Regions from separate parts of the Cytobacillus sp. FSL H8-0458 genome, predicted to be linked through region 2. Evidence: riboswitches for the same ligand, from Rfam matches in the RefSeq annotation. Region 2 holds a riboswitch; the other holds the start of a gene.
The links. Region 2 has a riboswitch for cyclic di-AMP ahead of NYE23_RS17735 (cation:dicarboxylate symporter family transporter). Riboswitches for the same ligand answer to the same signal wherever they lie in the genome.
Positions count from the first base shown of each region.

Region 1 (7,716 bases), 2.5 Mb from region 2:
TGCAACCAATACGGTTATCACCAGCAGGTTTCCAAATGATTATGCTTTGGCACTGGCGGATAGTCCAACAGAGACCAGCTTGGCTAAGATGATTTATGTTCAAATCCCATCCTCCTTTCGCTCAGCTTTTGGTTTGAAATCGAATCCATCTCTGATGGGAAAGAAAATGAAAGTAACGGGAACGCTGACTGCCTATTTTTCTCATCCGGGGCTTAAGGACGGTACTGCTTTTGAGCAGGATGGCGGCGGAGCAACTGACCCGGAACCCGGACCTGACGGGTATTATGATGCTGCAAATGGTAAAACAGGTGAGGCTTTAAAATCAGCTCTTCATAACATCATCGATGACCACACTGGAGTTTCCTACTCCAATGTATGGGAAGCGCTTCGTGAAACTGACGAAGACCCGGCTAATCCCAATAACGTGATTCTCTTATATACCGGCCGTTCTCAGGGCAAATTCACCAATGGATCCGGGGTCAATGATTGGAATAGGGAGCATGTGTGGGCTAAATCGCACGGAGACTTTGGCACAGCGATGGGTGCGGGAACTGACCTGCATCATTTGCGGCCAACAGATGCTTCTGTAAATAGTTCACGAGGAAACCTCGACTTTGATAATGGGGGATCCCAGCATTCTGAAGCACTTGGAAATTACTATGACTCAGATTCCTGGGAACCAAGGGATGCTGTAAAAGGTGATGTAGCCCGTATGCTGTTTTATATGGCTGTCCGCTATGAAGGAGACAGCGGAGAAGTGGATCTGGAGCTAAACAATGCAGTCAATAACGGTTCTGCTCCTTATCATGGCAGAATGTCTATCCTGCTCGAATGGCATAAGGAAGATCCGGTCGATGATAAAGAACGGAGAAGAAACGAAATCATCTACACTGATTACCAGCATAACCGCAATCCATTTATAGATCATCCTGAGTGGGCATCTGCGATTTGGGAATAAGGTACTATCCGTTTTAGCAAACAATTCAGTTAAAATAACATTTTTTATTCACAGATAAATTACACACAAAAAGCTCAGAGCATATGACTCTGAGCTTTATTTTTTGTATGTGACCTATTCCGATAAAGTACCCAATTAATGCATAATAATTACTCGTTTTTAACGATTTCCTTCCAGTAATACCAGGCTTCAAGGTATCCCTGAAATTCACTTGGATGATGTTTTATACAAGTTGCCATTCTAAGATATAAACCAACTAGTGCCTCTTCATATAAAACAGAAGGATTTATTACCGTTTTAGATTTCAAAAAGGCTGCTGCACTAAGGAGGGTTTCTTTCGTTAGTTCCTCTGGGGATGAACAAAAGGCATAAATTAAATCATATAAAGGTTCGCCAATAACAGGCGTCGGGTCAATTACACCACTTAATTGTCCATTACGAAAAATGAAATTATGTATTCCGCAATCCCCGTGCAGTAAAAATGACTCTTTGCCTTTGCTGTTTTTTTCAGCAAGGTCCAGTACGAGATTATAATGACTATTATCTAATCGTGAATGGAGGATTTTGTTTGCTTCATTGATGTTATCAAATATAAAACTCTGCCAAGACTCTGATGGCTGATCCGCCCAGCCCCAGCCTTTACTGCTGTCAACGGGTCTGTAATGATTTAAAAGCCCTTGCACCAGCGTTTTGAGGGTTTCTTTTTTGTTTTTTCTACCATAATTGGCATTGCCTTCAATGAAGGTATAAAAGATGTACTCGTATAATGGTTCAACGAATAAAAGTTTTGGCAATAAATCAGTCATCTTGTAATCATTAAGGAAATTCGCCTCCGATTTAATAATTTGCGGTTCATTTTTCTTAATGACATACTTTCTATCCTCAAAATGCAGAAGGTACAATTCACTTACCGTACCACCATTTAATTGTTCATGATAAGCTGGCTTTGAATGTAGAATGTTATTGTCCATTAGTTCATGTATTATTTCTTGTATATTCATACTTCTCCCCCTTTCTATGACGCCTTCTTCTGCTTCTCTTTATATTTTAATATAAGTTACCTGTTTCTTGCTGTTTCTCAAAAAAAAATCGAGTATACAACTTTTGCGATTTCATGCTCGATTTCGAATGTTAATTCTATTATTTCTCCACGTTATCTGACCTGCTAACTGTATTACTTTTATATTTCACAAATTATCAATATATTCTGAAATGAAAAAGGGTGTTAAGCGGTTATAATTAAATAAAGGGGAAAGCGTTTTCATTCCTCCTTTCAATTTTAAAAAAGGGGTGCTGAAAATGAACTATTTAGAAATAAAGAAGAAGCTGGAAGCTGCAAAACATGAACTGGAGCTGAAGATGCACGATCAGGCTGCATCAGAGAGTGAAAAGGAAACTCTTCAAAAGAGGGTTGACAACTATGAGTATATGCTCGAATTAACGGATATGAATCACTTTGAAAGAGGGAATATAATCAGTTAGGGAGGCGGTCCTAGGAGCCGCCTCTTTTTTTGTGAAAGGCCATGATAAAAGATAAAGATGATTTTTCTTATTGACAAACAGGGCAGGATTCTTGAAGAAGGTATTTGTAATAGAAAATTGAATAATTACTTACATATAAAGTGAGTTAATTTTAATATAAGGGAGAAATTAAATTGAGCGAACTTAAACTAATAAAGACTTACAAAAACGAGCTTCAAAAATACTCTTTAGAACAGCTAAGTTATAAATCTGAAGAAACGGTCTGGTCAATTGGGCAAATGTATGACCATTTAATCCTTGTTGCTCATGAGTACCTGGATAATGTGGAAAAATGTTCCGAATTATATGATGAACAGCCCCTTGGGAAAACTGAGTTTGGTGTGCATTTATTTAAGATAGGAGGGTTTCCTCCAATAAAAATAAAATTACCGGTTGAACTAAATGCTCCACCTAATAATTCAGATAGCAAGGATGATCTTATCAGCAGAATGGATCAAGTAATACTAAGGCTAAGTCAATGGGAATCGAAAGTGGATAATATAAATCCAAATTATAAAGTAGAGCATGGAGGGTTCGGATGGCTGAATGCAAGGGAATGGTATGATTTAGTTGGTATGCATTTTCGTCATCACTTGCGCCAAAAGGCTGAGTTAGAACAAAGGCTTGTTAAATGAGGGTGTGTAAATTGAGTATAGGATGGTTTTGGCTAGCCTGTCTTCTTATTCAAGTAACAGGTGCGTTAATTCAACTAGGAATGACCAAAAGGACCTTATGAAGAGGTCTTTATCTTATGTTCAAAAAATTAATATCCCTTTAAACAAAGCTTTATGAAAAAAAGATTGACAAGAGATGAACATGGGAGTAATTTATATTTATTAATTTCATAGTAAACCTTTTTGCTGAATCATTTGAGCGGGGGAACCAACTTTGATAAACCTTGTTTATCTTGGGGTGAATCTTAGCATATTAAGGCTAAGAAGGGATACTCTCAATCCCTAATCCGACAGCTAACTCCGTAAGCTAAATCGAGAGAAGGGTTAATGGAAACCATTGGCCATTCTTTATTAAGAGTGGTTTTTTTGTGTTCATTTTTAAAAAGAAGGGAATTTCTTCAATGAAAAAACAGTATGCTGTATTTGGCTTAGGCCGCTTTGGCGGCAGTCTTGTAAAGGAATTTCATGAATTGGGTGTGGAAGTTCTCGCGATTGATGTGGATCAGGAGAAAGTGAATCATTACGCCCAGTTTGTGACATATGCCGTTCAAATCAATGGTATTGATGAAGGTGCCATTAAACAGACGGGAATCAAAAATATTGATCATGCATTTGTTTCATTTGGTGAAAACATTGAGTCCAGCATATTGACATCATTGCTGTTAAAAGAATTGGGAATCCCAAAGGTGTGGGCGAAGGCGCATAATGAGTATCATGCCAGAGTGCTCGAAAAAATTGGTGTTGATCGTGTGATTCATCCGGAGCGGGATATGGCAAAGCGGATTGCCCACCATATTGTTTCAGAAAAGATGATTGATTATATTGAGCTGTCTGAAGATTATAGTATGGTGGAGATTGTGGCGACAAATAAAATTGCCAACAAATCTCTATCTGAATTGAATATACGGGCTAAGTATGGCTGTAATATCGTGGGGATTCAGCGCGGGAAGGAAATAATCGTTACTCCGCCCGCTGAAGAGGTCATTTTAAAGGGAGACGTCCTGATTATAATGGGACACAATAAAGGGATTGGCAGGTTTGAGAGGCATGGAGTATAAGCCAGACCAATATAAGGGGTTAACCTTAGATGTATAAGGAGCATAAAAGAATGAGGAGAATGGGACGATCCTATAAGTGGATAAAAATGAATCCTGCACAAATGCTTTCGGTCGGTTTCTTAATATTAATTGGTATAGGCACACTGCTGCTGATGCTGCCTTTTGCTACGAAAGACAGACATCATTTGTCGTTTATCGATGCCCTTTTTGAGGCGACTTCTGCTGTTTGTGTAACAGGTCTGGTGGTAGTGGATACCCAAACAACATTTACTGTTTTTGGCCAAATTGTACTGATGGTACTCATACAGATTGGCGGCCTTGGATTTATGACTTTTGGAGTCCTCATTGCTATCATGCTTGGAAAGAACATTGGGTTGAAAGGAAGGCTGATGATCCAGGAATCTTTAAATCAGCTTTCGATTGAAGGGATGGTCAGGCTGGTTAAATTCGTTGTCGGCTTTACTTTAATTGCTGAAACTATCGGTGCATTGATATTGGCCATTCGATGGTCGTCCGATTTTGGCTTTCCCCGTTCGTTGTATTATGGCATTTTCCATTCGGTCTCTGCCTTTAATAATGCCGGGTTCGATATAATGGGCCAATTCAGGAGTGTGACTGAATATGCCGGCGATTTTACGGTCATTATGACGCTCAGCACTCTGCTGATAATCGGGGGAATTGGCTATTTTGTTGTACTTGATGTGAAAAGAAACAGGAGCTTGAAGAGACTCTCTTTGCACACAAAATTGGTCCTTATGATGACTCTGGTTCTTAATTTTCTGGGGACAGTGTTTATCTTTGCGCTGGAATTTGATAACCCCGGGACCCTTGCCAATTTGCCTTTAAAAGATAAACTGCTGGGAGCATACTTTCATGGTGTAGTACCGAGAACGGCTGGCTTTAATTCTTTGAATACTGGTGAATTAACACTGGGTTCACAGCTGGTAACAATGCTGCTCATGTTCATTGGAGGTGGATCTGGCGGTACTGCAGGCGGCATTAAAGTCACTACATTTGTCTTGATATTTCTTGCAGTCCGGGCGCTGATAAAGGAAGAAGATGAAGTGAGCCTGATGGGGAGGCGTATTCCGAAGGATCTTATTGTCAGAGCCTTTACAATAACCGTCTATTCAATAGGATTTATTTTCTTTATCTTATTTATTTTATCCATAACTGAAAATGCTCCTTTAAACGTCCTTTTATTTGAAGTAATTTCCGCTTTTGGCACGGTAGGCATGTCGATGGGGCTGACACCTGAATTAAGTGAAACAGGAAAAGTGATAATTGCCTTTATGATGTTTGCAGGCAGAGTAGGGCCGATCACAATCGCTTTTGCACTTGCCCGAAGAAAAGGAAAGGCTAAATACAAATATGCAGAAGAGAAAATTATGATTGGCTAGTGCGGGATAGAGTGTGATACTCTTTCCTGTTTTTTTGTTGCGGAGGTTATAGAGGTTAATAATGCGAGGCTGCAGGAAAACGGTCGCTATGGGGCGGTAATGAAGCCGAAAAAGAGAGCAGCGGCAAGAAAATGGTCGCCATGCTAAGCTAATACCAAATTTCAACCATCTAAATTGCCATCTAAATTGCCATCTAAATTGATTCAGTTCCTTCTATAATAATAGTATAATAAAATACATATATTTCTATTTTTCGGCCGGCGGGTATTTTCAGTGAGCCACACAGGGGGAAGATGATGTCGAAGATTGTGCAGATATTAGACGAACTGAAGGATTGGATTACGGGTGCGCTAAAAAATGAAGTGAGTCCGATTGCGATTGCGAATGCTTTGATTCAAGAAGAGATTCGATAGCCGGTTTGCTTATGAGACTTTATTTAAAATTGTTGAAAAAGAAGCAATAGGGACGACAGAGGGGCAGCAGATTCGATATAATTATGAAGTCCCCGAAATAGGCAGGAAGGGGAATATCCTGCATGCCAGTGACAGGGACGTCAAAGTGCTTTCCAGGAATGAAAGGCGTTTGTCCTCCATTTGGATTCTGTGCTCCCCTCAGAACTCATCAGTCTTTCAAGGAGCCGCCTGCAGCCATCTCGTGGGTGGATACGGGTTCTGGAGAAGAACGGGCAGGATCCGGCAGAACGAGCAGGAGCAGCGGGACAGTTGAGACCCCGCAGACGCAGCCAGGAGGCTCACCGTGCCCCCGCGGTTCGCTAAGCAGCGTGGAGGGGAAATCAACGGACAATATTAATAAGTGAAAAACAACAACTTTTACGAAAAGAGCCTTAAAAGTAAAATCAAAAGGAAGTTTGATCAGGTGAAACTCATCAACAAACTATTCTCAAAGCAAAAAACATCTTCAATTGAATTTTGCCAGCGGAATCTGGATGAATTTTTAAAAGAAGATAGTTTAACTGAATTTAATCGATTCCTGAGCCAGAAGAATATTATTTATAAAGAATACGAATGCCAGAGCAAATGCAAAGAATGCATGCTATCTCCCTATGCTGTAGTGGACGGAAAACTGATAGCAGCGGAAAATTCGGATGAATTATTAATAAAACTGAAAGAAGAAGTAAAGAAATAAAAGGAATCGGAGCAATCCGGTTCCTTTTTTCATACAATATTCAAATAATTGTTTGAATAAGGTCACAGACGAGGTATAATCTATTCAAATGAATGTTTGAATAATGAGGAGAGAAAAAAATGGGCTCTAAAGATACATGCGATATTTATTGCTTTGATGAAGAAAAAGTGAACCGCATTCAGGGGGAACTGGTGATGGAAGATCTTTCGGGTGCTGCCCAATTATTTAAGGCTCTTGCTGATGAGAACAGGGCGAAAATTTCTTATGCACTAACCCGGGATGAAGAGCTGTGCGTCTGTGATATTGCCAATATCATTGGCGCATCAGTTGCAACGGCATCCCACCATTTGCGGACATTGCATAAGCAGGGAATTGTTAAGTTTCGGAAAGAAGGGAAATTGGCTTTTTATTCATTGGATGATGATCATATCAGGCAATTAATGATGATTGTACTTGAACACAGAAATGAGGTGAAAGCCAATGTCTGAACAAGCTGGAATTGCGGAGAAAGAGACGGTAACCTACCGTGTTCAGGGCTTTTCTTGAGCAGGCTGTGCCAAGACGTTCGAAGAGAACGTGAAACGCCTGGATGGCGTTTTAGATGCGAATGTGAATTTTGGAGCTTCCAAAATAACCGTTACAGGAACAGCTTCAATGAAGGCGGTAGAAAAAGCCGGAGCCTTCGAAAATCTGAAGCTGCGTGCAGAGAATGAAAAAGCGGTGGAGCGCGAGCCGTTCTGGAAGCAGAAATCTAACTATAAAGTGTATTTGTCAGCGCTTATTCTTATTGTGAGCTGGTTTTTAAGCGAACAGTATGGAGAGGATCATCTATACCCGATCACAGGGTATGCAGCAGCAATCATCATAGGCGGTTATACTTTATTCCTGAAAGGCTTCAAAAATCTGGCCAGATTGAATTTTGACATGAGCACCCTGATGACGATCGCCATTATTGGAGC
Region 1 covers NZ_JBBOBR010000001.1:1,043,462-1,051,177, forward strand. Annotated here, with positions in the region: gene NYE23_RS05325 (endonuclease) at 1-958, shown strand, start outside; gene NYE23_RS05330 (phosphotransferase) at 1,108-1,959, opposite strand; gene NYE23_RS05335 (DUF3896 family protein) at 2,258-2,440, shown strand; gene NYE23_RS05340 (DinB family protein) at 2,614-3,114, shown strand; cyclic di-AMP (ydaO/yuaA leader) riboswitch at 3,328-3,477, shown strand; gene NYE23_RS05345 (potassium channel family protein) at 3,555-4,211, shown strand; gene NYE23_RS05350 (TrkH family potassium uptake protein) at 4,262-5,611, shown strand; gene NYE23_RS05355 (DUF1450 domain-containing protein) at 6,488-6,757, shown strand; gene NYE23_RS05360 (ArsR/SmtB family transcription factor) at 6,877-7,245, shown strand; gene NYE23_RS05365 (heavy metal translocating P-type ATPase) at 7,238-7,716, shown strand, end outside.
Region 1: linked by a shared signal. The riboswitch ahead of NYE23_RS05345 (potassium channel family protein) and the one ahead of NYE23_RS17735 (cation:dicarboxylate symporter family transporter) in region 2 are both predicted to bind cyclic di-AMP.

Region 2 (7,716 bases):
CGGCCTGGCATCAGCTGTTGCGAATGCCGGGGGGATTGGAATTATTTCAGGAACAGGAATCAGCATTGAAGAGTTAAGGCTGCATATACGAAAGGCCAGGGCATCTATCAAGGGTGAGGGCTATATTGGGGTGAATGTTTTATTTGCCATGAATGATTTTGCTGAAAAAATGAAAGCCGCCATAGAGGAAAAGGTGGATTTCATTATTTCAGGTGCAGGAATATCAAGGGATATGTACAATTGGGGCAAAGAATCCGGCACACCGGTCATTTCGATAGTGTCATCTGCAAGGCTGGCTAAAATGTCCGAACGGCTTGGTGCTTCTGCCGTAGTCGTAGAGGGCAATGAGGCAGGAGGACATTTAGGAACCGAAAGACCGTTATTCGATATCTTACCGGAAGTCGTGGAAGCTGTTAAGATTCCTGTTATAGCTGCCGGGGGAATCCTGACAGGAGAAGATATCGCGCATGCCATTCGCGTCGGGGCTTCCGGTGTTCAGATGGGAACCAGATTTGTCGCAAGTCATGAATGTGATGCACCCCTATCCTTTAAGGAAAAATATGTACATGCCAAACAGGAAGATATCGTTATGGTGAAAACCACCGTAGGTTTGGAAGGCCGTGCCATTAAGAATAACTTTACTGAACAAATTTCTGACAATAAAAAGGTGAAAATCAAGAAATGCATCGATTGCCTGAAAAATTGCTCCTACCGCTTTTGCACATTGGATTCTCTTGTCACATCCATGAAGGGGGACTGTGAGAATGGTCTCGTATTTGCGGGTGCAAGAGTCCATGAAATTAACGAGATTTTGCCTGTTCAGACGATCATTCATAACATCAAAAGGGAATATGAAGCTTGTGTTTAATATCATAATGGAGCATTGCTACAAGTTTGGCTGCCAGATAGGCGGCTTTTTTTGATTTTAAGGGGTGTTTAGAGGATGAAGGAATCAATGATATTAATGTAGAATCCTTTAGATGGAATAAAGTGTAAATAATGAATGGCGAAAAAATTTGGAGAATAAGGGTAGAAATTATGAAAAAAAATAGTAATTCATTAATCCTCGTAATCCACGAAATCTATGGAATAAATCAACATATAAAGAGTTTTTGCGATTTATTAACAAAGCAGAATTTTGAAGTGATATGCCCCAATTTATTAGAGCGGGAGATATCTTTTGATTATTCTCAAGAGGAAGCCGCTTATCGTCACTTTATGGAACATGTCGGTTTCGATAGAGCGGCACGTAAAATCAAAGATTTATTATTGGATGTTAAAGATGAATACGAAGCAATATATATCATTGGGTTTAGTATAGGTGCAACTGTTGCCTGGCTGTGCAGCGAGGAAGTATGTGTTGATGGAATAGTTGGATACTACGGTTCAAGGATTAGGGACTATTTAGAGCTCACACCCCGGAGTCCTGCCATGCTTTTTTTTCCGCAAGAAGAGCAGTCTTTTGATGTTGATAAGTTAGTATTGGCTCTAGAGAAAAAGAAAATTAAAGTATATAAATTTGCTGGGAAACATGGATTCAGTGATCCTTATTCCTCCAGGTATGATGAAAAATCAGAACAAGAAGCATTTAGTAAAACGCTGGAATTTTTATTGCATATGTTTGAGAAAGTATGAAGCTTTAGGGTGATTGTTTTCACCTGGGAATTTTAATAAAAGTTTACAAGCCCGATCAATAGTTTTAATACAAAGATGCTAATTTAGATATAGCGGGGATAGCATGTGTGGCTATCATGGCATTTGGCGCAGGTGGAGCCAAGTGCTTTTTTGTTTTATACCGGGAATACTTAACTATTTACAAAAATTATCTTGGGATAATATAATGATTTAGTGTTCTATGCTTAATCTTATTTTAAGAACGGGGGACCCATTATTTACGGCGGAGTTTCCGCACGGGGTGAATCCGAAAGATGGAAGGGCTTACTGTTTCCATAGTCCTAACCCGAAAGCTAACCTCGTCAGCGTTTAAGGAAACATAAGAGAATATGAATCAGAGTGAATTGACGATTGTCGATTTTCTTTTTTTTGAGATCAGCTTTGTTTCCCTTGCCTGCGCAGCATGTTAAAACTAAACAAGAAGGTAGGGTAATTGATGAAAAAATTCAAATTAAGTTTAGCCACTCAGATTTTCATCGGTCTTATTTTAGGGATCGCTGTTGGCGGTATTTTCTATGGAAGTGAAGCGGCGCAAAGTGTCCTGCAGCCGTTTGGCGATCTTTTTATCCGCTTAATTAAAATGATTGTTGTTCCTATTGTACTATCCACGATTATTGTTGCCATTGCTGGTGTAGGTGATTTAAAATCCGTTGGTAAGCTTGGCGGTAAATCATTGACCTATTTTATTGGGATGACATTGGTTGCCATTGTGGTTGGCTTAATTGCCGGGAATGTATTTCAGCCAGGTGCCGGCCTGAATATGGACAGCCTGCAGCAAAGTGATATTTCAAGCTATGTCGAAACCAATAAAGAGCAGGAAGGCAAGTCGGTAGCGGATACTTTCTTGCATATTGTGCCTACTAATCCAGTACAAGCCATGGTTGAAGGCGATATGCTGGCGATTATCTTCTTTGCTGTTGTTTTTGGACTTGGAATCGCAGCAATTGGAGATGTTGGAAAGCCGGTTCTGAGATTTTTCGAAGGTACGGCTAAGGCGATGTTCTATGTAACTAACCTATTTATGAAGTATGCACCGATCGGGGTATTTGCCTTAATTGGTGTCACGATTTCCAAGTATGGTTTTGCCTCACTGATCCCATTAGGCAAGCTGGCGCTCACTGTATATGGTTCCATGATTTTCTTTGTTCTTGTTGTTCTGGGAGTGATGGCCAAAGTGGTCGGGTTCAGCATCTTTAAATTATTGAAGATGATCAAAGAGGAATTAATTTTGGCATTTTCAACAGCAAGCTCGGAAACAGTTCTTCCAAGAATCATGGACAAAATGGAGAAAGCGGGAAGCCCGAAACATATTTCTTCCTTCGTAATTCCAACAGGCTACTCTTTTAACCTGGATGGATCTGTTTTATATCAGGCGATTGCCTCTTTATTTATTGCCCAGATGTTTGGAATCGAATTGAGCATCGGACAGCAAATTACGTTAATGTTAGTACTGATGGTTACATCGAAAGGAATGGCGGGTGTACCTGGCGTATCCTTTGTTGTGCTGCTGGCGACATTCAGCACCATTGGATTGCCTGCAGAAGGGCTTGCCTTTATTGCGGGTATTGACCGTATCCTTGACATGGGACGCACAGCGGTTAACGTGGTGGGGAACTCACTGGCGGCAATTGTTATAGCGAAGTGGGAAGGGCAATTCAACCCTCCAGCAGAAGAAAGATTTGAACAACAAGCTTCATAATAGATTGGGAAACACTAACAAATGTATTCGTTTGTTAGTGTTTTTTTGTAGTGCGGGATAGTTCCGGTTCAGACACAGGAAGGGGAAAATGTCGGGTTTGAGTCCGAAGTTGGTTCAGGTTCAGACACAGGAAGAGGAAAACACCGGATTTGAGTCCGAAGCCAGAGCAGCTTCAAACAAAAAAGGAGAAACCGAAGACCAAAATCCAAAGGGCGGTTATATGAAAAGTAAAATCCGGCTCCAGCTTTTATCAACTAGCTCTTCAGGGTCATAATTATATTATAATGGAGAAAAAAGGAGGTACTCATATGACAAAAGGAAGCAAGGTGCTGTCACCAGGACAGCAGTATGAATTGCTGCAAACATTGAAAGCACGTTTTGAAAAGAATATGTTCAGGCATGAAGGGCTTGAATGGGCGGATGTACAAGCTAAGCTTGAGGCTAATCCTGAGAAACTATGGTCGCTGAATGGAATGGAAGAAACGGGCGGCGAACCGGATGTTGCCGGGTATGACGAAAAGACGGGCGAATACATATTTTTTGATTGTGCAGCAGAAAGTCCTAAGGGCCGCAGAAGTTTTTGCTACGATCGTGAAGCACTGGAGGCAAGGAAAAAACATAAGCCGGAAAACAGCGCAACGGATATGGCGGCTGCCATAGGGATTGAACTTTTAACAGAAGAGCAATACCGGGAGCTCCAGAAGCTTGAAGCTTTCGATAAGAAAACATCGAGCTGGGTACAGACACCCGCTCATATCAGAAAACTTGGCGGGGCCCTCTTCTGTGACCGCCGCTACGATACGGTGTTTGTGTATCACAATGGAGCCGATTCCTACTATGGTGCAAGAGGGTTCCGCGGCTCGTTGAGAGTTTAGGTTCAGTGAAAAACTAAGTAAAAAGATAAAGGGTCAGTAGTGCACTCATATTGATTGAGGCGTTAATCCGGGAAGGGATTAACGCTATTTTTGTAGAACTGCCTTGATAATACTGATAATGGAGAAGTAAGATGAAGACCCATTATTAAGGCTGATATTGAAGATTTGGGCAACATTGTAAATATAGACAGTTAGGTTATGGGTAAACAAGCAGCCGAGATTATACTCAACAATGAAAGAGGGCATTGTATTACTGTGAAAGTCAGAGCGGAATAGTTGAAAATTTAGATGAAGAAGATCCTGAAATCATTTATTACAAATTAAAATAGATTCTAATGCAAGATTCCTTATAAATAAGAATCTTGCATTTTTTTGTTTGACTCGGATTCTGCAATGATATAAATTTCATTTATTTTGATAATAAACTGTCATTTTTAAAAATAAAATTGACAATAAAATATCACGGTGATATAGTGACGATATGAAAACGTTTTCTGAGCATTTTCTTGTGTGCAGGGATGATTGCCGTTATGGAAGCATCAAAGGAATGACAGGTAGGAGAGGTATTATGGATGTATTAGATAAGATAAAAGGCAGATTAATAGTTTCGTGTCAGGCCCTTGAAGATGAGCCGCTTCATGATTCATATATTATGAGTAAGATGGCTTTTGCAGCAAAGCTAGGAGGGGCTTCCGGAATTAGAGCAAACAGCGTGAAAGATATACGTGCAATCAAGAAGGAGGTCGATCTTCCCATCATTGGGATTATCAAAAAGGATTATCCCGGTAGCGGAGTGTATATTACGGCAACGGAAAAAGAAGTAGATGACCTGTATCAGGAAGGTGTGGATATCATTGCTTTTGATGCAACAAAGCAAGTCCGTCCGGATGGAAAAAGTTTTCAGGGATTTTTTGCAGAAGCGAAAGCCAGGTACCCGGACCAGCTGTTTATGGCTGATATTTCTACATTAGAAGAAGCGCTTGCAGCTGAAAAAGCCGGAGTGGATATTGTGGCAACCACTTTAGCGGGATATACTCCTTATTCGGAAGGAGTTGTTCCTTTGGAATTACTGGAACAAGTAATATCCCATGTTTCAGTTCCTGTTATAGCGGAAGGAAATATGGATACACCGGAAAAAGCAAAAAGGGCTATTGAATTAGGAGCTCATGCAGTTGTTGTAGGAAGTGCCATTACACGTCCGAAATTAATTACAGAGAAATTTGCAAAAGCTATACAAAACTACTAGTGAAAATTAGAAATGAGGGTGTTCAAGATGAAAGGAATTTTTACAGCGTTGTTGTGTTCATTTGATGAAAACGGAAGGGTGAACGAAAAGGGATTAAGGGAGATTGTCCGTTACAATATCGAAATTTCAAAGGTGGATGGCTTGTATGTCAATGGAAGTACAGGTGAGAACTTTCTGATTTCCACTGAACAAAAAAAGCAAATCTTTGAAATTGTAAAGGATGAAGCTAAAGATCAGGTTAAATTGATTGCTCAGGTGGGTTCATTAAATATTGATGAAGCAGTAGAATTAGCACAATTTGCAACAGATTTAGGCTATGATGCTATCTCTGCTGTTACACCTTTCTACTATAAGTTTGATTTCCAGGAGATTAAAGATTATTATTACACCATTTTAGAAAGCGTTAACAACAAAATGATCATCTATTCTATCCCAGCCTTAACGGGGGTTAGCATGAATCTTGAGCAATTTGGAGAGCTTTTTGAAAATGAAAAAGTAATTGGCGTGAAATTTACAGCACCTGATTTCTTCTTACTGGAGAGACTTCGCCATGCTTATCCTGATAAGCTCATTTATTCCGGATTTGATGAAATGCTGCTTTCTGCAAGTGTCCTGAATGTAGACGGAGCGATTGGCAGTACGTTTAATGTAAATGGACAGCGTGCCAAGCAAATTTTTGAATTGGCACAAAAAGGCCAAGTAAAAGAAGCAAGGGAGCTTCAAAAGGTAACCAATGATTTAATCGGAGATATTTTAGATAATGGCTTATACCAGACGATTAAAGAGATCCTGAAGACACAAGGCGTTGATGCAGGTGTATGCAGGAAGCCAATGAAAGCGCTTGAAGAGGATAAAGTTCAACGCGCGAAAATGATTGCGGAAAAATATCTGTAAAATCAGGGGGATAAATGATGACTGGATCTTTTGCTGTAATTGATTACGTTATATTATTTGCCTACCTTTTGTTCATTCTTTGGGTAGGGATTGCAGTTGCCAAAAAAGAAATGCAGGGAAAAGAGTTCTTCAAAGGGGATGGCTCTATTCCGTGGTGGGTGACATCTGTCAGCTTATTCGCAACCTTATTGAGTCCGATTTCATTCTTATCTTTAGCGGGAAACTCCTATTTAGGATCATGGGAACTGTGGTTTGCACAATTAGGTTTATTTATTGCCGTGCCAATCGCGATTTATTATTTCCTGCCGGTTTACCGGAAATTAAATTTAGATACAGCTTACGAATATTTAGAGCGCCGCTTTGATACAAAACTGCGCGTCATTGGGAGTCTTCTTTTTATCGTCTATCAGATTGGGCGCATGTCCATTATTATGTATCTGCCTGCTTTGGCATTAGCGGCTGTTACAGGCATCAATGCCGTGCTGATCGTATTATTCATGGGTGTAGTGGCAACCATCTATTCAGCCTTTGGAGGAATTAAGTCAGTGCTTTGGACAGACTTCATCCAGGGTATTGTCTTAATCGGCGGCGGTATTTTTGCCCTGATTATGCTGATGTTCTCCATTGATGGCGGATTTGGAGAAGTGGTCCGTGTCGGTACGCAAGACGGGAAATTCTTTACGGATACACCATTCTTCGATCCGAACTTTGTCAATAACAGTGTTCTTCTTCTTATTTTTGGCGCCGGGATATCAACAGCATTCTCATATATTTCAAGTCAGGACATGGTTCAGCGTTATTTAACAACCACTGACTTAAAAGAAATGAATAAAATGACTTATTTAAATGGTATTCTGTCACTTGGTACGGCAACATTATTCTTCTTTATCGGAACAGCTTTATATACATTTTATACGCAGCAGGCAGGTGCGATGCCTGAAGGTAAAGCCGACCTGATTTTTGCCAACTTTATCGTTGCTGAGCTGCCGGCAGGAATTTCAGGCTTGCTGATTGCCGGATTATTCGCTGCGGGACAATCAACACTTTCAACGGGCTTGAACAGTGTGGCGACAAGCTGGACATTGGATATTCAGAAAGTTCTTAAACCAGATATGAGTGATGAAAAAAGCACCAAAATGGCGCGTAATGTATCCACAATTGTAGGGATTTTCTCCATTGCTTTTGCCATTGTCCTGATTTACACAGATGTTGGAGATGCTTATTCCTGGTTTAATGGATTGATGGGATTAGTATTGGGTATCATCGGAGGTACCTTCACGCTTGGAGTCATGACGAAAAGAGCAAACGCGAAAGGGGCCATCTGCGGT
Region 2 covers NZ_JBBOBR010000001.1:3,576,299-3,584,014, reverse strand. Annotated here, with positions in the region: gene NYE23_RS17745 (NAD(P)H-dependent flavin oxidoreductase) at 1-868, shown strand, start outside; gene NYE23_RS17740 (dienelactone hydrolase family protein) at 1,000-1,635, shown strand; cyclic di-AMP (ydaO/yuaA leader) riboswitch at 1,847-1,997, shown strand; gene NYE23_RS17735 (cation:dicarboxylate symporter family transporter) at 2,111-3,373, shown strand; gene NYE23_RS17730 (hypothetical protein) at 3,471-3,647, shown strand; gene NYE23_RS17725 (DUF4256 domain-containing protein) at 3,682-4,248, shown strand; gene NYE23_RS17720 (N-acetylmannosamine-6-phosphate 2-epimerase) at 4,817-5,494, shown strand; gene NYE23_RS17715 (N-acetylneuraminate lyase) at 5,522-6,388, shown strand; gene NYE23_RS17710 (sodium:solute symporter) at 6,406-7,716, shown strand, end outside.